DNA from 3 places in the Agarivorans sp. DSG3-1 genome. Region 2 is predicted to be linked to each of the others. Evidence: predicted binding sites of a transcription regulator. Region 2 holds the regulator's gene; each other region holds the start of a gene.

Region 1 (9,912 bases), 1.5 Mb from region 2:
AAGTAGACTACTGCACAACTTAAAATAATTAGTAGGGAGGTAAGTACAACCCTCATTGGTTGTTCGCCATAACCACACACTAAATCCACCAGTTTTGAGATGGCGCGCTTATAAGAGTATTTGGGCATTTGATAGCGGCGCATGGTGAGTTCTTTTTTTAGAAATATCCCTGCGGTGGTAAACAAGCCTTCAGATTCAGCGGTTTTGCGTAAACAGCGGTAAACTTCTTCGGCCTGCTGGTAGTAGTCTGCCATTGCATCTTTGTCTTGCTGCTTCTCTGCTGCGCTGCCAAGCTGTTCTTGCAGCACTTTTTCTCCCACACAAAGGCTATCGCATTTACACAAGTCCATTTTTGCACCCAGCAAGTTGGTTTTGGTTAGGTTGGCATGATTGAGGTTAGCATCACGTAGGTCGGCTTTCATTAAGCTGCCATGTTGCAGGTTAATGTTGAATAGGTGGGCACCTCTTAGGTTGCTACGATAAAGGTCTACGCCGGTCATGTCGTAGCCTTGTTTATTGTTGTAATTGACTAAATCGATGCCTGCTAGGTTGGCTTTTTTTAAACTGATACCACGCAGCATTCCGCCGCGTTTCGCGTAGCTTTCGAGCTTTTCTTTTATCTCGTCACCGCTTTTATCTTCGTCTGGATCATGCCAGAAACACAAACCACTGCTTAGGGCTGGCTCTGTACAGTTTGCACCAGAGCTGTCTTGATATAAACATTCAGAGCATTTTGCCATTGCTTGTAAATTCCTGTCGCTTACCAACAAACTGATTATTAGCTAGTTTTTAAGCTTGCTTAATCATAAGTGTATTGCAAAAGCGGGATTTTGCGAGCGTGGCAGCACTAGCATGTTTAAGGACTTTGGCGGTGCTTATTGTCGCGCAATGGTTATTTGTTTTTGCTACCTAGTTGCTGAAACTCACTTTTCAGGGTTGAGTAACGTTCGGCGTGGTTATCGTTGAGTTTCAAGCCGTCGAGAAGCTTAATTGTGGTTTTACAGTCGGTGAGCAGTTGGCCACTAATGCCTTTTTGTGATTGGTTTAATTGTTTAAGTATCGCTTGGATCTTATTGAGAATGGCACCAGTGTTGCCTGGGGCCACTTGGAGCGCTTTGTCAAAGAAGTTAGTGGCTTCAATGTAGCGACTCTCTTCATAAGCCTCGATACCCATTTTATTGTATTCGCGGAACTGGCCTAGTTTCAATTCAAAATCTTCAGCTCTCAGTACTTTTTGGGCCGAAGAGAGTGAAATCGGGTCTATATCAGCTCGTTTTTCTAACTCTTCAGCAAAGGGCATCGCATATTCAAACTCACCCACTGAGTTCAACGTTAGAAAGGTATCGGGTAACAGTTCGCCACTTACTTTACTGGGCTCTTCTAACAAGCCTTCGTGACTATCAAATAGTAAGCGCTTGGCTTTGTTCATTTCGCCTTTAGTGGCATGTACACGAGCTTGGCTAATGCCTTCAAAGGCGTCAAAGTTAAAGTCTTCGTCTTTACCTTCTTCACGGCGGGCGTGAAATAGCACCGAGTTTACTTCTTGTAGCAGGCGGTTTTTACGGTATAAGTCATCTTCATTCTGGGCTTCATCAATCAGGCTACGAACGTAATTACATAGATGATGTGGACCACGGTGAATGGAGCGTCGCGCTAACTGTAAAATGGTAGAGAAGGTTTCTTTAGCTAAGGTAAGGTCACCTGCTTCCATGGCGAGTTCGGCCAACAACTGTTGGCGTTCGATACTGTTTACTGCCAGCTTTGAGGCTTTAAGCACCGTTTCCAATGCTTTGTCGGTTTCGCCTTCGGCGCGATAGGCGCGGGCTAACCAGTCGTAACCAGTAAGTAATAGCGGGCTTTCGGTTACCGAACGGCTAAGTGTACTAATTGCGCTTTTATTGTCTTTAAGTAACAAGTGCACTCGGCCAAGTGTTGCCTTAGCCCAAGTTTGTTTGCGTTCTTCAAGTATGGTTTCAAGAGCCACTTTGGCGGCTTCAAATTCACCTAAGGCAATTTGAGCTTCTACTCGCATGTTGCGGCAATAATTAGTGTAGCGACTTTCTGCTTCAATCTGTTGATCACATAGCTCAATGACTTTGTTGTAGTCTTTCTTCGCTAATGCTTGGAAAACTTCACGCAGGCTTTGGCGTTTAACATGGGCTCTGGCTAAGCGATTATGTAATTGAAACTGCGAGAAGGGTTTAGTGATAAATTCATCGGGTTCCATCTCTAATGCACTTAGCACCATGCTTTTGTTGTTATCACCGCTAATGATAAAAAATAGAGCGTCTACTTCTAATAGTTGGCTAACTCTTAGCTCTTCAAGTAATTGGCCACCGTTTTTGCCGGTGCCTAAATTGTAATCAACCAACAAAATGTCAAATTTTCGTTTACGACAGGCTCTTACTGCTGCTTCACCAGTATTGGCAAAAAAAACATCGTTTGCGCCAAAATTTTGCAACATAGCCTTAAGCATGACCTGAAACGCTCGTTGGTCATCAACAATAAGTATTTGCTTCCCGCTGTAATTGTATTGCGCTGCCATTTATGAGTTTTCTGATCACTTTTCGCTATCCTAGCATAAGTTTATCTCGGTTAAAGCAGAGAAGGGCGCAGAGAGTTAGTTGAGTAATACTATCGTTTATTTGATCTTGCCAAACTGGCCGGAATTGATTTAATATTAATCTGTTGGTGAGACTTTTGGTCTCACCAACGCTGAGTCAAAGCCAAACTTGGAGTGATCCAAGGTCGGAAAGTTACAGATCTTAAGGCTTATCCTTAAGATGGCTGGACCGCCTTAGTTGAGTGGTTAGATTTGCACAATGTATGTCTTTCTACTTAGTAAGTTAGTCTATTTACCGTTTATTACTTTCCGTATTTGGTTGGAACGCCAAGCTAAAATTAGCTTGGCGTATTTGTTTCTCTTCTCCTTTCGCCCATTCATTTCAGTTTATTCTCGCCTGCAATAGCTCTTATCTAACTTGAGCTGTGTTTTTCTGTGTCTGTTGGTTTTGATCAAGCGAAGATGTGACGATTGGCATTTATTGCGGGCATAAAAAAAGACACCCTAAGGTGTCTTTCTTTAACAAATATGGTGGAGGGAGGTGGATTCGAACCACCGAAGCTTTCGCGACAGATTTACAATCTGTTCCCTTTGGCCACTCGGGAACCCCTCCTGCTTGTGGAGCGGCATATTACCAGAACAAAGTGGGCTGTAAAGTAAAAATAAGCAGATTTTTACTGACTGACTACTGTTTGCTTATTATCTGCGCGTTTGATGCGAATAGGCTAAAGTTTTGGCTTGCTTTTCCGATAGCTAGAGATAGAACCGGAGGGGCAATATGTTAGTTGAACAAATTAGAAATAGCAGCTTATGTGACGAACTGCAGTTGGGCGATACGCTTAACCAAAGTACCGCTCATGGTGAGCAAGCGCGTTTTCATTTGTTACTAAGCATGTTGAGCCAAAACGTTTGTGACCAAGCTCAGTTTTCGATGCAAAAGCAAAATCGAGAGCAAATTCAACAAAGCCTTCGAGATAAGTTTCAATTAGCGAGTCGACGCCCCTTGTTGGCACAAGACGATGAGTTTGCTGTGCAAGCCAATTGGAGCAAGAGAGCGCAAGCGGGGGATATCAGCAGTATTCGCTTAGAGCAAGCTTTAGGTGGTTATGCAGCCAGTGCTGATGACAGCGTTGAAGGCGTGCCCGTTGAAGTCATCAATAACGTGGACTTACTCACACGTATAAAGCACTCAGTAGCCAAGCAACCTAACCAGCAAGAAGTAGATACTGAAGTGAAAGGCGTGGATATGTATAAGGTACTAAGTGACTTTGATTACTCAAAGCCACTTAAGGTGCAGTATTTTAACTAAAAAATGCTTAATTAACGAAATACCACGGTACGATTTCCGTAGACAAAAACTTTCTCGTCTAATACTTGCTGCAGGGCTTTACTTAATACCGCTTTCTCAACATCACGTCCCGCTCTAGCCATTTCTTCAGCGCTGTATGAGTGATCCACATGAATAACATGCTGTTCAACGATCGGCCCTTCATCTAAGTCGTTATTTACGAAGTGAGCAGTAGCGCCAATAATTTTCACACCACGGTCGTAAGCCTGTTTATAGGGCTTAGCACCAATAAACGCTGGCAAGAATGAGTGGTGGATATTCAAAATTTTGTTATTGAACGCTTCTACAAAGGCTGGCGTAAGAATACGCATGTATTTAGCTAATACTACGTAGTCTGGCTGGTATTGCTGAACCACTTCAATCACTTGTTGCTCATGTTCTTCGCGGCTTAAATCTACATGGCTAATGTGATGGAAGGGAATATCGAACTTTTCAGTCAGGGTTTGCAGGCTATCGTAGTTACCAACTACGGCGGCAATCTCTACGTCCATATCTCCGTATACAGCTTTCATTAGCAAGTCACCCAAGCAATGGGCTTCTTTAGTCACCATGATCACAATGCGTTTACGGCCTGCGCTTTCTAATCGGCGAATACTACCAGCAGGTAAAGCGCCGTCTAAATCGGCTAACAGGGTTTTGTCGTTAAAGTAGCCCTCTAGCTCGGTGCGCATAAAGAAACGGCCGGCAGCATTATCAACAAACTCGTTGTTTTTAATGATATTAAGTTGGTGCTTAGCACAGATGTTGGTAATGCTCGAAATTAAGCCTTTGGCATCTGGGCATTCGGTTAAAAGGATTTTTCTTTCCATTGTCTTTTCGATTTATTCAGTTTTAAAGTTAAGATTTCTTACAGCACTGCTTTAGCTTTTTGCCGCTATTACAGGGGCATTTAGCATTGCGAGCCAAAGACTTAGGCGCAAATTCGCCATCGGTATAAAACCAGCGGTCTTGGCTTTTTACAAAGTTAGAACGCTCGTGCAAAATGTTTAATTGATCATGCTCTTGGTAATAGGCTTTAAATTCCACTATGCCAGCTAGGCCATTAATAAGGTGGCAGCTAAAGAGAATTTGTAGCTTCTTCCATTGATTTTTTTCGTCTTCGCTAAAGGCGCTAGGCGCATCACCTTGACGAAAATCAGGATGGTGGGTTTGCCATAGATAGTTAGCATCTCCAAGTGTGAAGGCGGTGTAGCGCGAACGCATTAATTGCTCGCAACTAACAGGCTTGGAAGTACCGTTTATAAAAGGCTGGCAGCACTGATGAAAATCACTACCGCTGCCGCAAGGGCAAAGTAACACCGGAAGACCCCAAATTTGACCAAGGCCGAAGTGTAGCAAGAAGCTGCCCATAAGGCAGCTTAATATTGGTTAGAGTTTACACATTGATGAGCTATATTTGCGCTTAGATAAGGTTATTAGTCGCATATGTTGCTAATTGCGGGTCAAAGCGTTGGCCTGCGCGTTGCTCAAGCTGCTGCTGTAGTTGCTCACTGTTGCTGTACTCAGCCAAAAATACCGCCAGTGCAATGATTCGAGCGAAGGGGTGGATAGCTTCGGCTGCTAGGCCCAAAGGTTGGCCGCTACCATCCCAATATTCTTGATATTGGTTCGCCACTATTAAGGCGGCGTCTATTATCATTTGTACGCTGGGATCTTGAAGATACTCAGGTAAGCCGCAGTGCTCAGAAATTCTATTCCAGCTATCTTTATTTAGCATATTACAGCTGAGCAGCACGTCGGGCAGGCCCACATTGGCTAAATCATAAAAGCCTGCAATTTGGCGCAGGCAAAGGCACTCTTGAGGGTTTAGCTTTAACGCGGGCGCTAACTGCTCACAGTTGCTTTCAATAGTGCGCTGTAAATCTGTTTTAGGGCGTTCGCTTTGAATACTTTGGTAGATCATTTCTACTAGCTGTAGTTGACCGTGAGCCAATTGCTTTTGCAATTGACGGTTCTCTAATCGTACCGAGGTACTTTGAATATAAAAGCTTAAGGGTTCGAATTGCGGCTGGTCTTGCTCTGTCCAACCTTCTAAATAAAACATCATTGGTTCGCTATCACTATTCGCTAAGTAAAACAGCGCGTTACCTTCTGCGTATTGATGTTGTTGAGTTTGTTGAACTTGATTTATCAGGTTTTGGATCCGATTGGGGAGCTCATGTAGATTGTGAATTTCTTTTAAATAGTCCAACTTACCTTGGCTATGTAAAACACATAGTTTTGAGCGATAAACGCTAATCGCCATTCCACTAATAGAGACATTATTAAGTTGTTTGCTAAGTAAACTTGATAGCTCTTCAAAGGCACTGGTGGCCAGCTTTTGTTCATTTTCACAATTGGCTAAGTGACTAGAAGAGTTTATCACCGCACGCAGGTTGTTGCGTTGCAAATGCAGTTCAGTGATTTCTTGATAAGCCCTCAAAGACGCACACATTAAAGTGTCTAAGTTTACATCACTAAGCTCGGTTTTATTCTTGTAATCACTGACATCATATCGACGAATAACATCTCTAATAGGCGCTAAACCGGGTTGGCCAGTCCGTAAAATAAGACGGATTTCGTGATTATTTAAACGCTGACGAATATCATCAATCAACAGTAAACCAGCGTCATCACTTTCCATCACTACGTCTACTAAGGCGATTGCTACGTCGGCATGGTTGCTGAGTAGTTCGTAAGCTTCGGCGGCGTTGTAGGCATCAATAAAGGTCAGTTTGCGCTCTTGGTAAGAAAAATTATTAAGCACCAGCTTGGTTACCGTGTGCATCTCGCTGTCATCATCAACAATGAGCACCTTCCAAGGCGTAAGCTCTATTGAGTCATTGGCGGCTTCGTCTTCTTCATCAAACAAAAATAGCTCTGCACTATCATCCATCGCGACGCTCCCCACAAATAGATTAAGACTTTTATCATCAGTATAGAAAATTCCTAGAGTCTTCATGGATATTTTTCTTAAAACCCGATATTAAACACGCTAAGCTAAAAGGATTGCGCATACCTGCTAGGAAATTGATTTTGCATAATAAATTTGTCATTGAAGCCTTGGACTCTGGATTGGCTGAAGCCCTGAAAAACAAGATTGATCTTAAAACCAAGCCGCAAGGTTCCCTAGGGCAACTTGAAGACTTGGCCTGTCAGATTGGCCAGATTCAATCTACCCTAGAGCCTGAGATTCGTAAGCCTAAAATGATTGTGTTTGCTGCTGATCATGGGATAGCGAGTGAAGGGGTGAGCGCCTACCCACAGGCTGTTACGGCGCAAATGGTGCAAAATTTTGTAAACGGTGGCGCTGCAGTTAATGTGTTTTGCCGCCAACACAGCCTCGATTTCGAAATTGTAGATGTTGGCGTGGCTGAATTATTGTCAGAAGAAGGGATTGAGTGTTGCAAGGTAGCGCCAAGTACCCAAAGTTTTTTAGCGAGTGATGCAATGAGCCAAGCACAATGCATACAAGCCATTGAAGTGGGCGCGGAGCGGGTAGCGCAAGCCGCACGAGAAGGCTCTAACTTACTAGCTTTTGGTGAAATGGGCATTGCCAACACGGCTAGTGCGGCAGCGTTAATGGCGGGGTGTTTACAGCTTGATGTTGCAGAGTGCGTAGGCCGTGGGACTGGATTAGATGACCAAGGCTTACAGCATAAAGTAACAGTGTTAGAGCAAGCTCTAAAGCACCACCAAGGTGACTATAGTGCTCAGCAGTGGCTGGCTAAAGTAGGTGGTTTAGAAATTGCGGCTATGGTGGGCGCAATGTTAGAAGCTGCTCATCGCCGAATGGTTATTTTAGTGGATGGATTTATTTGTTCATCAGCGGCTTTAGTAGCCAGCCAAATCAATCCTTTAGTAAAACAATACATGGTGTTTTGCCATCAAAGTGCCGAGCAAGCACATCAGCGTTTATTAAAAGCATTAGGCGTCAAGGCTTTGTTAGATTTGTCTTTACGTTTGGGCGAGGGCAGTGGGGCGGCGTTGGCCTATCCGTTAGTGTGTTCGGCAGTTAATTTTTTAAAGGAAATGGCTTCATTTGATTCCGCCGGAGTTAGCCGTGAGCATAGCTAAGCTGCTTAAGCATGAGCTCAACCTGCTGTTGAACGCCTTAAGTTTTTTTAGCCGAGTACCGGTGCCTAACAGTGTCACTTACAATGCGACCAGTTTAAGCCAGTGTGTGGCTTATTTTCCTTTTGTAGGCTGGTTAGTCGCCTGGCTTAGCGCAGCGGTAATGATTGGCTTGATCCCGGTACTGGGTGCGCCATTAGCGGTGTTGTTGTCGATGGTCGCCAGTTGCTGGGCGACTGGCGCATTTCATGAAGATGGTTTTGCAGATTGCTGCGATGGCTTTGGTGGGGGGTACCAAACCGAACAAATACTCACCATTATGAAAGACTCCCGCTTAGGCACTTATGGTGTGCTGGGTTTGTGTTGCATGTTGGCGTTAAAGTTTTCCGCCTTATTAAGCCTTAGCCAGCAAATGTCGATGATGAATCTGTTATTGGTTATCTGGCTTGCTCATAGTTTAAGCCGCTTTAGCGCGGTGTTACTGATATGGCGCTTAGATTATGTGCGCGAACCATCTGAGCCAAGCAAAGCTAAAGCAGTCGCGCAGTCTATTGGGCGTAAAGAACTTGTGCTTGCATTATGTTGGGTAGCTGTTCCGGCAATCTTAATCAGTACCCATGTTTTGGCACTTGCTCTGATAAGTAGTTTGGTCGTTACAGTGCTTTGGGCCAGATACCTTAAGTTAAAGCTTGGTGGTTATACTGGCGACGGTTTAGGGGCTCAGCAGCAGCTCGCAGAAGTGATGATTTATATTGCCTTGGTGGCTGGGTTAAATACCGGTGTATTGGTGTGACCCGAGTATTATTGATACGCCACAGCGCTCCACTGATTGCGCCAAATCATTGTTACGGCCAGTTAGATGTCTTAGCCGAATCGACAGGCTTAACACTGGCGGTAACTAAACTCAGCGCTCAGCTTGCTGCATTATCTATCGACAAGGTTATTTGCAGCCCACTACAGCGTTGCTCACAGTTAGCTGACGCTTTGGGGTTAGCGAAAGTAGTAGAATACCAAACTTGGCTCAAAGAGATAAACTTTGGCCTTTGGGAAGGGCAAAGCTGGGATACTATTCCAGCCGCAGAATTACAAGCTTGGGCCGATAATTTAAGCTCTTTTCGCTTAGGAAAAACGGGCGAAACGGTGACCGAGTTTCGAACGCGAGTATTGAATGAATGGCTGCAACTGTGCGCGCTTCCAGAGCAAGAAAAGACCATAGTTTGCATCTGCCATGCGGGTGTTATCCGCACCATTGTGGGAGAGGTACAAAACTTAGCTATCGAGCAGTCTATGACGCTTCCCCTTAACATGGGCTCACTCACTAGCCTTAAGATCCATTCTCAAGGAGTTACGCTTGAATACACCAATCGTTAGTTTTTTTACAGCGGTAGCGCTGAGCTTTTCTATGCCGAGTGCGTTTGCTCAAGAACAAACTCTGGGCGGCGCTGAGGCGGGTTCACCCAAAGTGAATATTATTGGCAAGTGCTGGCAGCGAGACACCAAGCCAAAAGTAAACAAATGCTTGGAAAACAGCTTGGCTCGGCTGGATCACCAAGTCAGACAGCGTTTAGTGGTTTTGAATCAACAAGCGGTGGATTTGGAGTCTATTAGTGAAGGTGCTAAAGGCTTGGTGCTTGCGTTAGAAAGTGCCAAGTCAGAGTTTGGCGAATTTCGTCAAGCATTGTGTCACTGGGAGGGCTTAATGATGGCGGGAGGAAGTGGCTCAGCCAGCCAGTATTTGAGTTGTGAGATAGAGCTAACTCAGCACTGGTTAAGCCGTTTACATCAGTGGTAATTCTGATTGATGGCTAAAAAATACAGCTAAGACCGATGACCTAGCTGTATTCAGTATTATTATTTACTCTCTATTTAGCGTCTGCTTCTGCTTTTCGAGCTTCTTGGCAACCTTTAATCGCGGGAGCGAGGATCTCTAAGGCAGTTTTGTCGCAAG
Region 2 (9,912 bases):
TCAATACTACTTGCCCCTTCGGCTATCGACACTAAACCGGCCAAGGTCATTTCTTGATAAATAGCGCGCTCGCTTGCGACTGCTCGCAATTTATTAGCGATAGGTAAAAAAACAAAGTTAGCAAAACCAACGCCATAAATGGTGGCCACAAAGGCGACTGCGATGCCTTGACCTAGCTGTTCAGGGCTGGTTAAAAAGTCCATGGCCTGAATTAAGCCTAACACCGCCCCTAAAATACCAACAGTTGGGCAATATCCGCCCATGGCTTCAAATACTCCGGCTTGTTTTTCTAAACGGTTTTGTTCTAAGTCGATAATATCTTCTAACGATTGTTTTAGCTGCCTTGGCTCTGCACCATCAACCAACATTTCTAAACCACATAAACTAAAAGCATCAGCTTGTTGGTGTTTTTCTAAAACAAGATAACCATCTTTCCTAACAATATGAGACCAATCTAAAATTTGCTTGAATTGGTGATTCAATATCAAATCGCTTGATTGCCAGACTTTAGGAATAGACTTAATTGCTTGAGTAAATTGAGATGCCGGGGTTTGTAGCATAACGGCTCCAACAGTGCCGCCAATAACAATAATAAATGCATGCAGGTTAACTAAATCTGAAAGGTTTCCGCCCGCAAAAGTATGACCAAACCCAACAGCAGAGAACGCAATAAATACGCCTAAGATGCTAAGTTTATCCATTCCCTATTTCCGCAACGATCGCATCAGAAAATTGCTCTAGAGGCATTTGCTCAGAAGCAAGACCAGCGCTAGCAACCGCTTGAGGCATACCGTATACCACACAACTGGCTTCATCTTGCGCCCAAATAGTTGAGCCATTTTCTTTTAACAAACGACAGCCATCTCGGCCGTCGGCCCCCATTCCAGTGAGGATCATCGCCAATACATTGCTTTGATGACTTTTAGCTAAAGAGGCAAAAGTTATATCCACGCAAGGTTTATAATTTACCTTATCGTTACCTTCAATGATGCGTAAGCGACCATATTGCCCGCGCCCTTCCACTAACATTTGTTTGCCACCCGGAGCTAAATAAGCCCAACCAGGTCTAAGTTCATCGCCGTCTTCAGCCTGTTTTACATTAATCCGTGACAAACTATTTAAGCGTTGAGCAAAGGCAGCGGTAAAGGTGGCGGGCATATGCTGCACCAACAAAATCGGTTTTGAGAAACCAGCAGGAATCGAGGTTAAGATGGTTTGCAGTGCAACTGGCCCCCCCGTAGAGGTGCCAATAGCAACTAACTTATAACGTTTACCTGAAGGTTTAAACCTTGGGCTAACGCTTGCGCGTTCTGTGGCCTGCGGAGGGCTAGCATTGCTAGCTCCTGATGAAACAGGAGTTCTTCTCTGAGCCACCACAGGACGAGTTGTTGCCGGCGCTGACGGGCTAGCGGTTCTTCTTGCTACCACTCGGCGCCGTGCAATAGCTTTCACTCGCTGTTGCAATAAACTAACGGCTTCTTCTCTATCACGCGCGATGTCTTCAAACTTTTTAGGGATAAAATCTAGCGCACCAGCTTCAAGCGCATCTAAGGTCGCTTTAGCGCCATCATGCGTTAAAGATGAAAACATTAAAACGGGCGTTGGATTTTTAGCCATGATTTCGCGAACAGCGGTAATGCCGTCCATTACCGGCATTTCTATGTCCATGGTAATCACGTCGGGCTTTAGCCGAGCAACCATATCAATAGCTTCTCGGCCATTTTTAGCGGTATCAATAACTTCAAGCGTAGAGTCTGCGTTGATTATTTCGCTAACTCTACGTCTGAAAAAACTTGAATCATCAACTACTAATACTTTTATTGCCATTCTCGGTTCTTCTTAGAGGCAACGCTTACATTTTACGAGCGTAGCGTTTTAGTAAGCTAGGAATATCAAGTATCAATGCAATGCGGCCATCACTGGTGATTGTTGCACCAGCCATGCCAGGCGTGCCCTGCAATAATTGATCTAAGGCCTTAATGACCACTTCTTCTTGGCCAATAAGGTTATCAACTACAAAGCCAACTTGCTGAGGGCCGATCTGAACAATCACTACATGCCCTTGCGAGCTTCGTTCACCAGGTTGACCATTTCTAATCAGCCAATCTTGTAAATAGAAAAGCGGGATAGCTTTATCGCGAACAATAACCGTTTCTTGACCATCAACCACATTGGTTTTGGTCAAATCTAGGTGGAATATTTCGTTCACACTGGTTAATGGCAATGCAAAGGTTTGTTTACCTACATCAACCATCAAGGTAGGCAAAATAGCCAAGGTTAACGGGACTTTAATCTGTAAAGTGGTGCCTTGACCAAGGTGAGAGTCAATATCTACTGAGCCGTTTAGCTGAGTAATACTGGTTTTCACCACGTCCATTCCTACACCACGACCAGAAATATCAGAAATTTCGGTTTTGGTTGAGAAACCTGGCGCAAAAATCAGGCTGTAAGCATCTTTATCTGGCATTCTTGCTGCCGCATCGGCATCTAACACGCCGCGCTCAACAGCAATTGATTTAAGCTTATCGGCATTCATACCTGCGCCATCATCCTCAATCATCAATAGGATGTGGTCACCTTCTTGCGAGGCTGATAAACGAATAACACCAGTACGAGGTTTGCCTGAAGCCACTCGCTCATCTGGCATTTCTATACCGTGGTCTACGGAGTTTCTGACTAAGTGGACCAATGGATCGGCCAAAGCTTCAACTAAGTTCTTATCTAAATCAGTTTCTTCGCCGACCAACTCAAGATTAATATCTTTTTTAAGGCTACGAGCTAGATCTCGTACTACTCGAGGAAAACGTCCAAACACCTTTTTGATAGGTTGCATGCGGGTTTTCATTACCGCGCCTTGCAAGTCAGCCGTCACTACATCTAGATTGGCAGTGGCTTTAGACATGTCTTCATCGTTACTATTTAGGCCAAGGCTGACTAAGCGATTTCGAACTAATACCAATTCACCAACCATATTCATGATGTCGTCAAGTGTACGTGTATCAACACGAACAGTCGTTTCACCTTGAGGTACAGCTTGCTTGGTAGGAGCTTTAGCGGGTTCTGCTTTGGCTGGCGCAGCTTTAGCAGCTGGCTTCGCAGGAGCAGCGGGCTTAACCGCAGCAGGAGGTTTCGCGACAGCTGCTGCGGGCTTGGCTGGAGCGGCTGGCTTAACGTCAGGTGCTTTTCCAGCACCATGTAGCTGATCCAATAGCTTTTCAAATTCGTCATCGCCAATCTCTTCCCCGCTAGTTGCGGGCGCGGGGTCGGCAGCTTTTGGAGCGGGCGCTGCTGCACTAGGTGCTTTAGAACCGTGTAACTCATCTAAAAGTTTTTCAAACTCGTCATCGGAAATATCACCGTCACTAGCCGGAGCGGCCGCGCTCGGCGCAGGAGCAGCAGGCTTAGGCGCATCGCTACCATGAAGCTCGTCAAGTAAACGTTCAAACTCATCATCACTGATTTCATCAATGTTCCCACTATCAGCTGCTGGAGCGACAGGTTCAGGAACGGCTACTGGCTCGGGCTCAGCGGCGGCAATTGGAGCTTCATCTGCGGATTCAGGTTGAGAAAGATGATGCAGGCGGTCAATAATATCAGGAGAAGCTGGTGTTAACGGTTCGCGAGCCTGCACTTGAGCAAACATATCATTAACAGCATCAAGAGCTTCAAGAATAACATCCATCAGCTCTGGCGAGACACCCCGCCCACCGTTACGCAAGGTGTCAAAAACGTTCTCTGCACCATGACAAACATCGACAAGCTCGGTAAGAGACAAAAAGCCTGCGCCACCTTTTACGGTATGGAAGCCGCGAAAGATAGCATTTAATAAGTCACTATCATCTGGACGTTTCTCTAAATCAACCAACTGTTCAGACAGCTGCTCAAGGATCTCCGCCGCTTCTACGAGAAAGTCTTGTAAGATGTCTTCATCTACATCAAACGACATGCGCTACTCCCTTAAAATCCTAAACTAGATAACAGGTCATCAACATCATCTTGATCGTTAACAACGTCATCCCTTTGCTCTTTATTTAATATTGGCCCTTCGGCTTCAATGGCCGATTTTGCAGGAGCTTTTTTCTCTATAACTTCGGCTTTATCATTGCCAAACAAGGTCAGCATTTCCACTAAACTTTCTTCAACTTCTTGAACTAAGGTGATTACTTTACGAATCATTTGCCCAGTTAAGTCTTGAAAATCTTGAGCCATCAATATTTCAGTTAACATACTTCGTAGTTTATCGGCATTTGCTGAAGAACTATTAAGGAAAATATCGATTTGGTGACATAGCGCTTTAAATTGACCAATTTCAATTCTTCGTTCCATCAAACTTTGCCAAACAGGCATAATATCGTTGATTTCACTGGTTAATTGATCGGCAATAGGGAGGCCAGATTCAACCGCATCCATGGTCTTATTAGCGGCTTGGTCGGTCATCTCTATTACATAGTTTAACCGCTCTTTTGCATCAGGTATTTCCTGATTAGCCAATTCATTAATACGAATATCTAGCTTGAAATCATTTAATGAATCGTGAAGTTGACGCGTGAGCTGACCAACTTTGTCAAACAACAGGTTGGCTTTAGGAGCACACAGCTCACTGACAAATTGATTCGCCTCGGAGACGTTTCCTTCTTCAAGTAGCAACACCAAAGCTTTGGCATCGGCTAATGAGATGATCGGAGTATCAGTGCTCACACATCTTCCTTTATTATTGTAATCTTTCGAAAATCTTATCTAGCTTCTCTTTTAGTGTGGCAGCTGTGAAAGGTTTTACAATATAACCATTTACGCCGGCTTGTGCGGCTTCAATAATCTGTTCGCGTTTCGCTTCTGCCGTAACCATTAACACAGGTAAATGAGACAAGCTTTCGTCGGCACGAATATTCTTTAATAAATCAATGCCTTCCATACCCGGCATGTTCCAATCGGTCACTACAAATTCGAAGTCCCCACCTTTAAGCATTGGCAACGCGGTATTACCGTCATCTGCTTCGTGAGTATTGTTGAAACCTAAATCTCTAAGTAGGTTTTTAATAATCCTTCTCATTGTTGAAAAATCATCAACAACCAGAATTTTCATATTTTTATCCAAGGTACGTCCCCCAACAGGATGTTTTGCAAGCCTCAAAACGGGCTAAAAATTTATGTAATAAAGATATTATGCCTTAATAAACACAATTTTAGTCCATCTTTTATCATATTTGTAAGGATGAATTTCTCTATTGTGTCCAATCTCGCATTCGAGTTTTGACTCGAGCAAGCGCTTGGCTATGTATTTGACTGACTCTTGACTCGCTTACGGTTAATACTTCGCCAATTTCTTTAAGATTAAGTTCTTCGTCATAATAGAGCGATAATACTAGCGCTTCGCGCTCTGGTAAGCCTTTAATGCAGTCGGCTAGCGATTGTTGAAAGCGTTGATTAGCAAAGCCTTCAAACGGTCGATTTTGCTCGCGACTTTCATCACTAGAAATAACATCTTCGCTCACGCCAAGATCTTCAATACCAAGAATTCGGCCGCAGTTTACGTCAGACAACATTGAATGATATTCGCTTAGGCTTACACCCAGCTTAGCAGCAACCTCAGCATCTTTGGCATCACCATTCTTTTCTTTTTCAACTGCGTTAATAGCTTCACTGATAGCGCGGCTGTTTTTATGCACAGAACGTGGTACCCAGTCACCACGACGAATTTCGTCAAGCATTGAGCCACGAATACGGATCCCGGCATAGGTTTCGAAACTCGCACCTTTGGTACCATCAAAATTACGCGCAGCTTCGATAAGACCAATCATTCCAGACTGAATGAGATCATCAACAATTACGCTAGCCGGTAGGCGCGCCATTAAATGGTGCGCTATCCGTTTTACCAAATTTGCATGGCGTTCCACCAACACATTAGTGTCACTAGCGCTGGCATAAGCGGCAACTTTATTCACTAAGCTGTTCTCTATTTTTACGTTGTCCGAATTCGAGAAGATTCTCGATGAAGAATTCTAAATGGCCACCAGCTTGTTCCGGAATCGGCCAAGTAGCTCCTTTACTCGCTAAAGAGCGAAAGGCTAAAGAAGCGGGAGATTTAGGGTACGCTTCAACCACGACGCGCTGTTTACGTACAGCGAGTCGAACATTGTTATCATATGGAATACACGATACGAGTTCTAAGGTGGCATCTAAAAAGCGATCGGTAACACGAGTGAGTTTAGCAAACAGTTCTTGGCCTTCTCTCAGACTACGAACCATGTTTGCCACTACTTTAAATTTGTATACGCCGTGCTTGTTAGATAATAGTTTAATCAAAGCATACGCATCAGTAATCGATGTGGGTTCATCACAAACCACAACCAAGATATCTTGCGAGGCTTTAGCAAAGCTCAGCACCATATCGGAAATACCAGCGGCAGTATCTACCAGCAATATATCAATGGGAGTTTTCAAGCTACTAAATGCGCGAATCAACCCTGCATGCTCTGCCGGGCTCAATTCAACCATAGATTGCGTACCAGAAGTTGCTGGGGCGATTAATATACCGTTGGGCCCCTTTACGAGCACTTCATCCAATGTGCACTCGCCTGATAGTACATGCGATAAGTTTTTGGTTACGCGTAGGCCTAGTAGTACATCTACATTTGCCAAGCCTAAGTCGGCATCCAGCACCATTACACGCTTACCTTGGGCTGCCATAGCAATGCCCATATTTAGGGTAACGTTGGTTTTACCAACACCACCTTTACCACCGGTTACAGCGATAACTTTCACATTATTTTTTTGTTGCATCATTCTTAAGCCGCTAGCTTGATCAAATTCGTTGTCTTTAGAATACATCTGAAACCTTCTGCTGTTCGGTTTCACTAAACCAAAAATGTTGCTGAGACTGAGTATCAATTACTGACAGTGCTTGCTCAATTAACTTGGCTGGCTCGGCAACTGCAATATCTTCTGGCACTTGCTGGCCATGCGTAACGTAACTGATTGGCAGAGCGTGGCGCAAGGTGACATTTAAAACCTCGCCTAAGGCCAAGCTTTCATCTAACTTCGTAAGTATGGTACCCGCAAGAGGAATTCGCTGGAATTGATTCACGGTTTCTTCAATAACACGACGTTGAGCATTAGCTGACATCACCAAATAGTTACGTATATTCACACGGCTATTCTTAACTAACTTGTCGAGTTGTTCGTGTAAACGTAAATCTCGTTGGCTCATACCGGCAGTATCAATCAGCACCAGTTTTTTGTCTTTAAATTGATACAATAATTGAGATAGTTCTTCTTCATCGTTAGCAACCCGCACCGCACAACCCATAATTTTCCCATAGGTAGCAAGTTGCTCATGCGCGCCAATTCGGTAAGTATCGGTGGTAATCATCGCTACACTGTCTGCGCCATGACGCATAGAAAACTGAGCGGCTAATTTGGCAATAGTAGTGGTTTTTCCCACGCCCGTTGGCCCTAATAAAGCGATTGCACCGCCTTTAAGCAGAATTTCATCTTGGCCGACCGGAAGTTGGTTTGCGAGCAACTCACGTAAATGCTGCCAGCCTTCTTGCACACCAAGTTCTTCAGGAATATAACCGGCGATTTGGTCAGCCATGTCCTCATCAAAACCGACTAGCTGCAATTGCTTAATGAGCATTGCTCGAACCGGTTCTTGACGCTCAACTTCTTGCCACATCAAGCCAGAGACTTGGTGCTCAAGTAACTTGCGCATCGCTGCCATTTCTTTCTTCAACTCACCCACTTCATTTCCAGCAGCATCTTGCTTAGGCTGCTGAGCAGAACGGGATTGAGTTGGTTGACTTGATATAGAACCTTGTTGCACCCAGCCCTGTTGCTGAGCTAAAGAACGCGGTGCTTGAACGGTACGAGGGCGCTGCGATTGTTGCTGCTGTTTTAAGGTAGATTGCTGCAAGTTTTCTTGCTGGCGCTTTTGATGACGCTGCATGAAATTGGTTAAGTTATCTTTCAAACTGGCATTTTCGTCAAAATCATGACCAGGATGCTGGTTTGTTGGCGCTTTCTTTGCCGCAGCGGGATTCCGGGACGATAATTTGACGCTGTCTTCCGCCAGCTCTCTGCTGCTCTCTGCAGCACTGTTCTTTAAATTGGAAGGTTCAACTGCAGCAACAATTTCAATGCCGCCAGTGACCTTTTTATTCGACATAATTACCGCATCACTGCCTAAGGTTTCTTTTACCTCGGCTAATGCAGTTCGCATGTCTTTCGCAAAAAAGCGTTTCATTTTCACTGTTCACCTTCCTTTTGTCAGACTCTTCAGGCTACTGCCCTACTGAGCTCACAATACGTATTTGTTTATCTTCTGGTACTTCTTGATAAGAAAGAACCCTCAGTGCTGGCATCGCTGTTTTAACAAATCGGGACATACTTGAGCGTAAAATTCCCGAGGTTAACAAAATAGCGGGTTGACCAGCCAACTCTTGATTTTGGCAGGCTTCGTTAAGTGAAACTTGTAACTTCTCTGCCAAACCAGGTTCCATTCCAGCACCATCATTACCTGCTGCTTGCATAGATTGATGCAATATCTGCTCCAAGTCTGGAGACAAGGTGATAACCGGCAATTCAGCTTCACTGCCAATTAGCTCTTGCACAATTAAACGTTTCAAAGAAATACGACAAGCAGCAGTGAGAATATCTGGGTCTTGGCTTTTCGGCCCGTATTCCACCAAGGTTTGTACAATACTGCGTACATCGCGAATAGGCACACCTTCGTTGAGTAAGTTCTGCAGCACTTTAACCACTGTAGATAGCGTCATCGTATCTGGCACCAAACCTTCTACTAACTTAGGCAAGTTGTTACCTAACATATCTAGTAGATTCTGTACTTCCTCATGACCGAGCAAGTTAGATGCATTATTGGTAAGGAGTTGGCTCAAGTGGGTGGCAACCACCGTAGCAGAGTCAACGACAGTGTAGCCAAGAGTTTGAGCGTGCTCGCGTTGCTCTGTTGCTACCCAAGCTGCCTCTAAGCCGAATGCGGGATCGGTAGTAGGCTGGCCTTCAATTTTACCAAATACCTGACCTGGATTAATCGCCATTTCTCTATCATGAAAAACTTCCGATTCACCATAAGTTACACCCATTAAGGTAATACGATATTGATTCGGACCTAAATCTAAGTTGTCACGAATATGCACCGCTGGTACCAAAAACCCTAGATCTTGAGAAAGCTTCTTACGCACGCCTTTAATGCGGGCCAGCAATTCACCACCTTGGCTTTTATCCACCAAAGGAATTAGGCGATACCCTACTTCCAAGCCTATAACATCAACTGGCTGGACATCATCCCAACCCAATTCTTTTGGTTCGCTACTTGCACTTGGGCTCGAGCTCGCTGGCTGCAATGAAGTATCAGCCGCTTTTTTAGCATCGCCTTTATGACGCATCCAAGCCGCACCTAAACACACCGCTGCACAAGTAAGAAATGCCAAATGAGGCATACCTGGGACAATACCCATAATGAACAAAATTGAACCACAGATTATCATTACCCGCGGGTCTCTAAACATCTGCAAGCTAACCTGCTCGCCCATGTCTGCTTCGGTATTTTGACGAGTAACTACCAACGCGGCAGCTATAGATAAGAGTAGTGAAGGTATCTGTGCAACTAAGCCATCACCAATGGTAAGCAAAGTATAAACCTCTGCCGCTTCAGCAAAGGTTAAATCATGCTGAGCCACACCAATAATAAAGCCGCCAAGAATGTTAATAAACAGAATGAGAATACCTGCAATGGCATCCCCTTTAACAAACTTACTGGCACCATCCATAGAACCGTAAAAGTCTGCTTCATTAGTTACGTCTGCTCGGCGCGTACGGGCTTGTTCTTGATCAATGATGCCAGCATTTAAATCGGCATCAATCGCCATTTGTTTACCGGGCATAGCGTCTAAA
Region 3 (9,912 bases), 600 kb from region 2:
GAAGCGAAACAGCCTTTCTAGAATCTGAACAAAAGCTGTTTCAAAAGATTCATCCACAAGTTTTTGCAAAATTGAACTTAGCGACTGTTTATTGTTTTCTTCTAAAAATTGCATATCTTCAGCGAATTCTGTCGCTAGCAACTCAGCACTAAAGTCTTGGTTTAATAACTCTTCAAAGGCATCAATCGCTTGATTGAAAGCAGTTAGTTGTTGAGCGCTAATTTCAAAACTTAAAGGTCGATTAAGTTGCTCCGGGTTAGCCAACATAACGTAAGCTTTTGCTGCTCGCCTAGCATCACCATTATTGAGTAAGCTTTTGATGATAGCTTGTTCTTCTAAAAAACTCGGCGACTGACAAATCATGAGTGATTTATCAAAATTTGTTGCGAGAAAATAATCAAAACTGGCTTTAGCCACGGGCATTAGGTTTGACCACTGCAACTCAGCACAAGGCTCAATGTTGCTTAAATCAAAACTAGGGCGTAACTTTTCAATCGATAGGGCTAAATCAGTCAAATTGGCTTTCCGTTAAACATACATATTTTTGTGTGTAGTAATTATTAGCTAAAACAGTTTGTTACAGCGTCTTATAAGACAATAGCTGCAATCCAACCAAAAACCAACAAGGGTAGGTTGAAGTGTAAGAATGTTGGCACTACAGTATCCCATATGTGGTCGTGCTGACCGTCGCTATTTAGACCCGCTGTAGGCCCTAGTGTAGAATCTGAAGCGGGTGACCCTGCATCTCCTAACGCTGCAGCGGTGCCTACTAATGCTACAGTTGCGAGATCCGAAAACCCGAGTGACAAAGCCAATGGAACATAAATAGCCGCAATAATAGGAATTGTTGAGAAAGACGATCCTATTCCCATGGTGATGAGCAAACCCATTATAAGCAGTACTGCTGCGGCAAACATTTTGTTCGAGCCTAATATTTGGCCCGCATTGGCTACCAATTCAGGCACGCCACCGGTTGCTTTCATCACGCCGGCAAAACCATTAGCGGCAATCATGATGAACCCGATTAAGGCCATCAATTTAACACCTTCTACGAATAAATCTTGGCTGCTTTGAGGGCGTAATCCTGCGGCGGTAGTAAGCATTAAAAAGCCACAAAGCGCACCAATAATGATGGATTCGGTATAAACGTTAATCGCAAGCGCCAATAAGATAATGACAACATTCATTATCAAGCGGCCCTTGCTCAAGGGTGTTGATGTTTGTGTTTCCGATTCAGTTGGAATTAGCTCAACAGTCTTGTATTGACGAGGTTTTCTGTATGAGACAAAAATTGCAGTGAGTAAACCCACTATCATTCCTATAGCTGGGATTGTCATTGCTTTAGGCAGTTGGCTGCGTTCAATTACTAAACCAGCACTTTCAATATTGGAATGTAAAAGCTGATTCAAAAAGATACTACCAAATCCATAGGGCAGCCACATATAGGTGGTCACTAGGCCAAAGGTAATACAGCAGGCAATGATCCGCCGGTCAATATTCAGTTGATTAAAAGCCGCGAGTAGTGGCGGAATTAAAATAGGGATGAAAGCAATATGCACGGGTACTAAGTTTTGCGAACTGACAGCCATTAAGATAATAGCCACTAGCATTAGCCATTTTACTCGAGATAGGTGTTTATCTCTGTTTTTGTCCACTGTAGAGACAATTTTGTTTGCAATAAGGTCGGTTAAACCACTACGTGATATTGCGACTGCAAATGCACCTAACAATGCGTAGCTGAGCGCAATTTGCGCACCATCTCCTAGGCCAGCTTCAAAGCTGGCAATGGTATCCGCTAAGCTCATATGAGAAAGCAAACCACCCACCATAGCACTTACCGACAAAGCAAGTACTACATTCACTCTTAACAAGCTTAATAACAACATCAAGCAGACCGAGATAACCACAGGGTTTAACATTTATAATTCCAATTTAGTCTTGTTCGTCTTGCTGAGGAAGCGGCCAGCCGCCAAGGTGTTGCCATTTGTTCACAATTAAACAAAATAGCTCTGCAGTTTTTTGTGCGTCATAAAGGGCAGAGTGTGCTTCTTCGTTATTGAAAGCTAGACCCGCTTCTTTACACGCTTTGGCCAACACCGTTTGCCCTAGGGCTAAAGCGCTGATACTGGTTGTGTCAAAGCTAACAAAAGGATGGAAGGGGTTTCGTTTTATATTGCAACGCTCAACCGCTGCGTTAAAAAAGCCCATATCAAACGCCGCGTTATGCGCAACCATGACCGCTCGATTACAGCCGTGTGACTTGAGCGCTTTGCGAATCGGTTTAAACATGTCTTTTAGCGCAAAGTCTTCGCTTACGGCGCCACGCAATGGGTTTTCTGGATCTATACCAGTAAACTCCAATGCCGCTTTTTCTAGGTTTGCGCCTTCAAAGGGCGCGACGTTGTACTGAATACTCTCAAGTACAAACAATTGGCCGTTTTCATCGAAGCTAAGTAAACAAGCTGCAATTTCAAGCAGGGCATCAGTTTTTGCATTAAAGCCTGCTGTTTCGATGTCGATAACAACAGGGTAATAGCCTCTAAAGCGGCTAGACATTAGCTGGGTAGTGAGTTCTGTTATGGTCATAATGTGGGTAACTAAATACGGAAGCGCGCATTATTACAAAAGCGGCAAAGAATCGCGAATTTGCTTTAAAGATTATTGGCCAGATGCCGATAATTTGTAGAGAAGAGAGGATTTCTGCTAATGAAACGTTATTTATTGTTGCCTTTGGCGCTGTGCGCATTGTCGGCTCAAGCCAATGTACGAAACTATACCGCGTCACTTGATGACTCGACATGGGTGATTTCAAACAAAACCCCAATTGAATGCAGAATGGATCACTTCATTCCTGCTTTTGGCGTTGCCAGTTTTGTTAGTCGCGCATCTAAAAGCGTAAATCTCGATTTCTACCTCGACATGTACAAAATTTCGGCTGAAACTCACCAAGTTTCTTTACGCAGTGTTCCTCCACTGTGGAAGCCAGGTGCAAGTTCGAAAAAAATCAGCGAACTGTCGTTTTACCAGCAGTTTGATGGATACGTAAACGCGCAGCCCGCTTGGAGAATGTTGAGTGAGTTAGAAGACGGTAATGTGCCTACCTTCTATTTCGATGATTGGTATGCCAATAACAATACCACCGCAGTGGGCATTTCCTCGATTAATTTTAAAACCCAATACAACGATTTTTTGAAGTGTGTAGGGCGTTTGTTACCTTATTCTTTTGATGACATTGCGTTTACGGTTTTAACCTATCAATCCAACAGTAATGAATTAACTCCTCGCTCTAAAAAACGTTTGCAGCTAATCGGTGATTACGTAAAACACGATCCTGAGATTGATGTGGTATTAGTAGATGCTTATACCGATAGCTATGGTGGTAAATGGATTAACCAAGAATTATCAGAAAAAAGAGCAACAAAAGTTAGAGATTACTTTAAATCTAGTGGCTTAGATGAAAGTGTTATTGAAGTATCAGGTCATGGTGAACGTCGCCATGTAGCACGAAACGATAATACGATGGGAAGAGAGCGAAATCGCCGAGTGGTGATCTCTTTAGGTAAAGATTTACTTTAAGCGCTAGAACTTAAGATAAAGTAGAGCTTAAAGCTCTACTTTTTCTTTAAACTCGCACAAATCTTCGATAATGCACGAACCGCAACGAGGTTTGCGCGCGATACAGGTATATCTGCCATGTAAGATAAACCAATGATGAACATCTACTTTAAATTCAGCAGGTGTCACCTTTAGCATTTTTTCTTCAACTTGATCGACATTCTTGCCCATTGCAAATTTAGTTCGGTTCGCCATCCTGAAAATATGAGTATCAACTGCGATAGTTGGCCAACCAAAAGCTGTGTTTAATACAACATTAGCGGTTTTACGACCAACGCCGGGAAGTGCTTCAAGTGCTTCACGGTTTTCTGGTACTTCGCCACCATGAAGGTTAATTAACATCTCACAGGCTTTAATGACGTTAATGGCCTTGTTGTTATATAGGCCAATGGTTTTAATATAGCTTTTTAAGCCATCTACACCTAAATCAAATATTTGCTGAGCGGTATTGGCCACAGGAAATAACTTATCAGTGGCCTTGTTGACGCTAACATCAGTCGCTTGGGCTGACAATGTTACAGCGACGAGTAATTCAAATGGAGATGCAAAGTTTAGTTCTGTTTCAGGCTTTGGGTTATTGTCTCTGAGCCGAGTTAATATTTCTAAACGTTTATCTTTGTTCATGATTGAGGCGTACTTTCCATGTTTGAGGCTTCAACAGGCTGCTTAGTGTTAACTTTACTGTCGATAATGTTTTTTAAAGCAATGATAAACCCCATTACCAAAAATGCGCCCGGCGGCAGTATGGCAACCAAAAAGTGTTCGTCGAAATTGACTAGCTGAACATACAAAAACGACGACCAATCACCCAGCAACAATTCGATGCCATAGAATAAACTGCCGTTACCTAATAACTCTCTAATCGCGCCCACTAATGCTAATACCAAGCCAAAACCTAGGCCCATCATTAAGCCATCGAACGCGGCCGGTTTTACTTCATTACGTGCAGCAAAGGCTTCCGCGCGACCGATGATGATGCAGTTTGTCACGATCAAGGGAATGAAGATCCCGAGATTTTGATACAAACCATAGGTATAAGCGTTCATTAATAGTTGAATACAAGTAACAAAAGACGCAATCACCATAACAAACACAGGAATACGTATTTCCTTAGCAACCCATTTACGAATTAGCGAAACCGTAGTGTTAGAAGCAATAAGCACCAGCATAGTGGCTACACCTAATCCTATTGCGTTAGTTAAGGTCGAGGTCACTGCCAACAGTGGGCATAAACCAAGTAACTGCACTAAACCTGGGTTATTCTTCCAGAGTCCTTGCCAGGCTAGTTTCTTATATTCACTCATCTCAAATCCTAATTAGCAGTCAACAGCAGACTGGCGCAGTATTTGTTGATTATTACTGTGATAAATCAGTACGTTTTTAACCGCTTTCACTACCGCGCGAGGAGTAATGGTTGCGCCTGTAAAAGCATCAAATTGTCCACCATCTTTTTTAACTGCCCAGCGAGGGTCTTTTTCTTCTAACAATTTTTGTTGGTCAAATTGATAAATCCAATCTGATTTTCGAGTTTCAACTTTATCGCCTAAGCCCGGTGTTTCGTTGTGTTGTACTACCCGCACACCACTTACCGAACCATCCTCATTGACTCCTACCAGTAGACGAATTGCGCCACTGTAACCGTCTGGCGCAGTCGTTTGATAAACAAATGCTTGAACTTGGCCATCAACACTAATTAAACGAATAGTTTGTGCTTTGTCGCTGCCTAAAAACTGTTGGTTAGTTTCCTGGTAACAACGTTGTTGATAATCATTACCGGCTAACTCTGGAGATAATACTTCGTTTGTTGACCTAAGCAGTTGCTTGGCAACTTGTACTTCAATGCGTGGGGCAGTGAAGTAATTAACAATGACTACCAGTAAGGTGCAACCGAATGCGAACAAGGCTAACATGCCGGCGTTTTTAGTCATCGAATAGCGCTTACTGCTCATTGTTGCTTCCTTCACCGTAACCATACACTCTCGGTTTAGTAAAATGATCGATCATTGGCACTGCCATGTTACTCAATAGTACTGCAAACGCCACCGCGTCAGGGTAACCGCCGTAATTACGAATGACAAATACAAGTAAGGCAACCAAGCTACCGTATATAATCCGGCCCTTGTTGCTGGTCGCGGCACTCACGGGATCGGTGAGAATAAAGAACGCACCTATCATGGTTGCGCCAGAAAACAACTGCAATAAAGTGGGGATAGAGTGGTCTGGGTTAATAGCGCTAGACAGTAAGCTAAGCGCGAGTAAGGTGCCCAAAAAGGCCAGGGGAATGTGCCAACGGATCACCTTCAAATAAACTAAGGCGATGCCACCGACTAAGTATGCCGCGTTTATCCATTGCCAACCGATACCGGCGAATTGTCCAAATACTTCATTATTAGCGATCTCAGTAGAGGTAAACCCTAGCGTTAGTTGCGTTTTCATCTCATCTAAGGGGGTAGCAATGGTGTGGCCATCAATACTAGCTATTTGTTTGATGCTAAATCCATCTACAGTATATCCATTGAAGATGAGGGATAGCCCGTCTGCCATCGTTAAGGTTTCATGTAATAAACTTTGCGGTGGCATCCAGCTTGTCATCGTGACAGGGAAAGAGACCAGCAGCAAAACATATGCAGCCATTGCAGGGTTAAATATGTTGTGGCCTAAGCCACCGTACAAGTGTTTAACCACTAATAAAGCAAAACTAGCGCCAATAACGGTAATCCACCAAGGTGCATAAGCTGGAAGAGCAAGGCCGATTAATATTCCCGTTACTAAAGCGCTATTATCACTGAGGGTTGAAAAAACAGAACGCTTGCGCAGCACCATCACTAAGGATTCACTGACAAGGGCAACAGTACTAGCAAGTAATACTTGTACCAGTGTACCCATACCAAAATGTAAGCTTTGAACGAATAAACCGGGCAGTAAACACAGCATTACCCAAAACATTAAAGTCTTGGTCTTCAGTGGCTTTCTAACAAACGGAGAGCTTTGTAGTTTAGTTGTTGTCATTAGATTCATTCTCTTCGCGTTGTTTCTGTTCAGCTACTTTTTTTGCTTTAGCCCTCGCCACAGCGGCAGCCACTGCAGGATTAACCTTTTTAGGTTTATCAGCAATGGCTTGCGAATTCTCGTCTTTACTGATTTCTGTATCGTCAGCGCTTTCACTGCTAGCCGCAGCGGCCTTTTTGGCCTTCGCGCGAGCAATAGCTGCAGCAACCGCTGGATTGGCTGACGATTTTACAGGCTCTTCAGGTTCAGCATTGTTTACTTCCTCGGTAGCTATTTGTTGCTCAGCAGCAAGCTTTTTGGCTTTGGCGCGAGCGATAGCCGCAGCAACAGCTGGGTTTGCTGAAGATTTTACTGGCTCTTCAGGTTCAGCTTTGTTTACTTCCTCGGTAGCTACTTGTTGCTCACTAGTTAGCTTTTTGGCTTTGGCGCGAGCGATAGCCGCAGCAACCGCCGGGTTTGTTGAAGATTTTACCGGCTTTTCAGGTTCAGCATTGTTTGCTTCTTCAGTTGTTACTTGTTGTTCACTCGCAAGCTTTTTAGCCTTCGCTCTTGCAATCGCGGCAGCGACAGCCGGATTAGCACTTGTCTTAGTATCTGAGTGAGTTGTTGAATCTAGTTCATCGGACGTAGTCGATTCTTTTTTTGCTTTTGCTCTCGCAATGGCTGCAGCAACCGCTGGATTGCTTGTGGCTTTGGCTGATGAGCTCTCTTGTTGCTTGCGTTTCTGCGCTTTGCGTGCTTCGCGCTGCGCTATTGCTGCTTCGTTATCGGGTACCCATTCGCCGGTGTCGGTTTGTTTTGCTGTTGGTGACTGCGATTTGGCTTTTTTCACTCTTGCTAACGCTGCTGCTACGGGATCAGGCTTGTCATCAGCTTGAGGTGGAGTCTGTGCTTGCCTGCGCAGTGCCGCTTGCTGATGTTTGGCTTTACGTTCGAGTTTATCGTTTTCCAAACGTGCTTGTCTGGCGTCAAAGCGAAGCTTTGCAACATCAGCTTCTTTTTGGGCAATGTCTTCAGCTTTTATCTTTGCTTTCGCTGTGCGGTAGTGTTGCACCAGTGAAATTTCGCTCGGACATACAAACGCGCAAGCCCCGCATTCAATACAATCCATAATATTAAAATCGCGGGCTTTATTTAACTCATCACCTTGGGCGAACCAATAAAGTTGTTGTGGCAATAACCCCATTGGGCAAGCTTGTGCGCATTCGCCACAACGAATACAAGGCGACTCTTTTTGGGCTGCTTGCGGGTGATTAACGATTAAACAGTTGGTTGTTTTTACAATGGGTGATTGATTACTCGGCAACATAAAGCCCATCATAGAGCCTCCCATTATCGTAGGGGTTTCACTAGCTGCTTGCAGTTTATTCGCAATTACATCTTCCACTCGTGTACCAACTGGTACCCAGTAGTTGCTAGGGGTCGCAACTAAATCTCCTGCAAGGGTTACGATACGAGAAATAAGCGGTTCACCATGGTTTACCGCTTTGTGTATAGCATAAGCAGTACCTACATTTTGTACCAACATACCCAAATCGATAGGCAGTTGTTTTGCGCCAACTTCTTTACCGGTTAATACCTGAATTAACTGCTTTTCACCGCCTGAAGGATATTTCGTCGGAATACTACGTATGCTAATGGAGTCGTTAGTATTCTCTTTAAGTGCTTTAATTGCCTCGGGTTTATCGTCTTCTACTGCAACAATGGTAATTGCTGGCTGTAATACTTTTTGTAGTAGGGCAACACCTTCAATTATCTCAGCTGCGTAGTTGCGCATTAGGCAATCATCGGCAGATATATAGGGCTCACATTCGGCGCCGTTGATGATTAGTACATCTAAGGCTTTATGCGGAGTGATTTTTAATGCAGTAGGAAAGCCCGCTCCCCCCATGCCTGATATACCGCTTTGATGCACTCGCTGGCAGATATTCTCAGCGGTTAATTGCTCACCTTCTAAGGCGGCGGGTAACACTGCATCTTGTTGGTTTTTGTCTACCTTAATGACCACGCTTAACTCAGGTATTGCCGAGGCATGTGCAGTAATGCGCGGTTCTATGGCAATCACTTCACCAGAACAGGAGGCGTGCACCGGTGGCGCTTGGAAAAATTGTGACTCTGTTAGCGCTTGAGCTCGCAGTACCTTATCACCCACCTTAACTAATAATTTTCCAGCACTGCCGATATGCTGTTGAACAGGGATACTAATAACCGCGGGGTTATCGATAGTTTCCGGCTTATCGCAGTTAATATTTTGTTTATTGGTGCTGGGATGCACGCCACCTTTATAGTTCCAGGTGAAACCTTGTTTAATTTTTTCTAGCCAAGCAACCATCTACTTGTTTTCCTCGATGATTGCTATGTCAATTTGATTCAATTTCCAATCCCAGTTTTTGGTGGTAGTGGGTACAGGGCGCATTTCAATACAATCGGTTGGGCAGGGTGCTACACAAAGTTCGCAACCAGTGCACTCTTTGCTAATAACGGTATGCATGTGTTTATTCGCGCCCATAATTGCGTCAACTGGGCAAGCTTGAATGCACTTTGTACAACCAATACAAGCATCTTCTACGATAAAGGCGACTTTTTTGCGGTCATCTTCTTTAACGGCGGCTTCATCTAAAGGGATCGCTTCAACACCAAGCAAATCGGCAATCTTTACTACGGTTTCATCGCCTCCCGGCGGGCACTTATTGATTGCTTCACCGTTGGCAATGGCTTCTGCATAGGGGCGACAGCCTGGATGGCCGCATTGTCCACACTGAGTTTGCGGGAGCAAGGCTTCTACTTGGTCGGCAATTGGGTTGCCTTCCACTTTATATTTTATTGCGGCATAACCCAGTATTGCTCCAAACACGAGAGCTAATAATGTAATGGCGATGAGTGCTTCTAACATTCTGATTTACTACTTAATTAATCCGGTGAATCCAACAAAAGCTAACGACATTAAGCCTGCGGTGATCATGGCGATTGCAGCACCTTTAAATGGCACCGGAATATCGGCAACCACTAAGCGCTCTCGCATCGCTGAAAACAATATGAGAACTAATGAGAAACCTGCAGCAGCGCCAAACCCGTAAATAATTGACTCAAACAAATCGTGTTGTTCGTTAATATTTAACAGTGCTACCCCTAATACTGCGCAGTTAGACGTAATCAATGGTAAGTAGATACCCAATACGCGGTGCAGAGCGGGACTGGCTTTTTGAACGAACATCTCGGTAAATTGCACTACAACAGCAATTACCAAAATAAAACTCATGGTGCGCAAATACACTATATCTAGTGGTG

What was found. The regulator FliA, encoded in region 2, starts transcription of late flagellar genes. The targets are predictions, from matches to a motif close to CTAAAGNTNNNNNNNNNNNNGCCGATA.
Region 1: a site for FliA is predicted at 3,289-3,315, ahead of ACLD71_RS12595 (VC2046/SO_2500 family protein). Genes of this name have one in related genera too.
Region 3: a site for FliA is predicted at 2,652-2,678, ahead of ACLD71_RS16660 (flagellar protein MotY). Genes of this name have one in related genera too.

What each region holds. Positions count from the first base shown of each region.
Region 1 is NZ_CP177241.1:2,690,060-2,699,971, forward strand. Features, by position in the region: gene ACLD71_RS12580 (ion channel) at 1-740, opposite strand, end outside; gene ACLD71_RS12585 (response regulator) at 893-2,545, opposite strand; cyclic di-GMP riboswitch class I at 2,716-2,800, shown strand; tRNA gene ACLD71_RS12590 (tRNA-Tyr) at 3,093-3,176, opposite strand; gene ACLD71_RS12595 (VC2046/SO_2500 family protein) at 3,342-3,872, shown strand; gene purU (formyltetrahydrofolate deformylase) at 3,884-4,720, opposite strand; gene ACLD71_RS12605 (YchJ family protein) at 4,749-5,261, opposite strand; gene ACLD71_RS12610 (DUF3369 domain-containing protein) at 5,314-6,786, opposite strand; gene cobT (nicotinate-nucleotide--dimethylbenzimidazole phosphoribosyltransferase) at 6,927-7,967, shown strand; gene ACLD71_RS12620 (adenosylcobinamide-GDP ribazoletransferase) at 7,954-8,757, shown strand; gene ACLD71_RS12625 (histidine phosphatase family protein) at 8,754-9,335, shown strand; gene ACLD71_RS12630 (lysozyme inhibitor LprI family protein) at 9,316-9,756, shown strand; gene ACLD71_RS12635 (ketoacyl-ACP synthase III) at 9,827-9,912, opposite strand, start outside.
Region 2 is NZ_CP177241.1:4,176,795-4,186,706, forward strand. Features, by position in the region: gene ACLD71_RS19385 (flagellar motor protein) at 1-701, opposite strand, end outside; gene ACLD71_RS19390 (protein-glutamate methylesterase/protein-glutamine glutaminase) at 694-1,827, opposite strand; gene ACLD71_RS19395 (chemotaxis protein CheA) at 1,853-3,946, opposite strand; gene ACLD71_RS19400 (protein phosphatase CheZ) at 3,958-4,698, opposite strand; gene cheY (chemotaxis response regulator CheY) at 4,712-5,095, opposite strand; gene ACLD71_RS19410 (RNA polymerase sigma factor FliA) at 5,223-5,942, opposite strand; gene ACLD71_RS19415 (MinD/ParA family protein) at 5,935-6,828, opposite strand; gene flhF (flagellar biosynthesis protein FlhF) at 6,818-8,242, opposite strand; gene flhA (flagellar biosynthesis protein FlhA) at 8,280-9,912, opposite strand, start outside.
Region 3 is NZ_CP177241.1:3,580,523-3,590,434, reverse strand. Features, by position in the region: gene ACLD71_RS16675 (AAA family ATPase) at 1-516, opposite strand, end outside; gene ACLD71_RS16670 (Na+/H+ antiporter family protein) at 588-1,919, opposite strand; gene rnt (ribonuclease T) at 1,933-2,586, opposite strand; gene ACLD71_RS16660 (flagellar protein MotY) at 2,707-3,576, shown strand; gene nth (endonuclease III) at 3,604-4,239, opposite strand; gene ACLD71_RS16650 (electron transport complex subunit E) at 4,236-4,919, opposite strand; gene rsxG (electron transport complex subunit RsxG) at 4,932-5,564, opposite strand; gene rsxD (electron transport complex subunit RsxD) at 5,554-6,624, opposite strand; gene rsxC (electron transport complex subunit RsxC) at 6,611-8,956, opposite strand; gene rsxB (electron transport complex subunit RsxB) at 8,957-9,517, opposite strand; gene rsxA (electron transport complex subunit RsxA) at 9,527-9,912, opposite strand, start outside.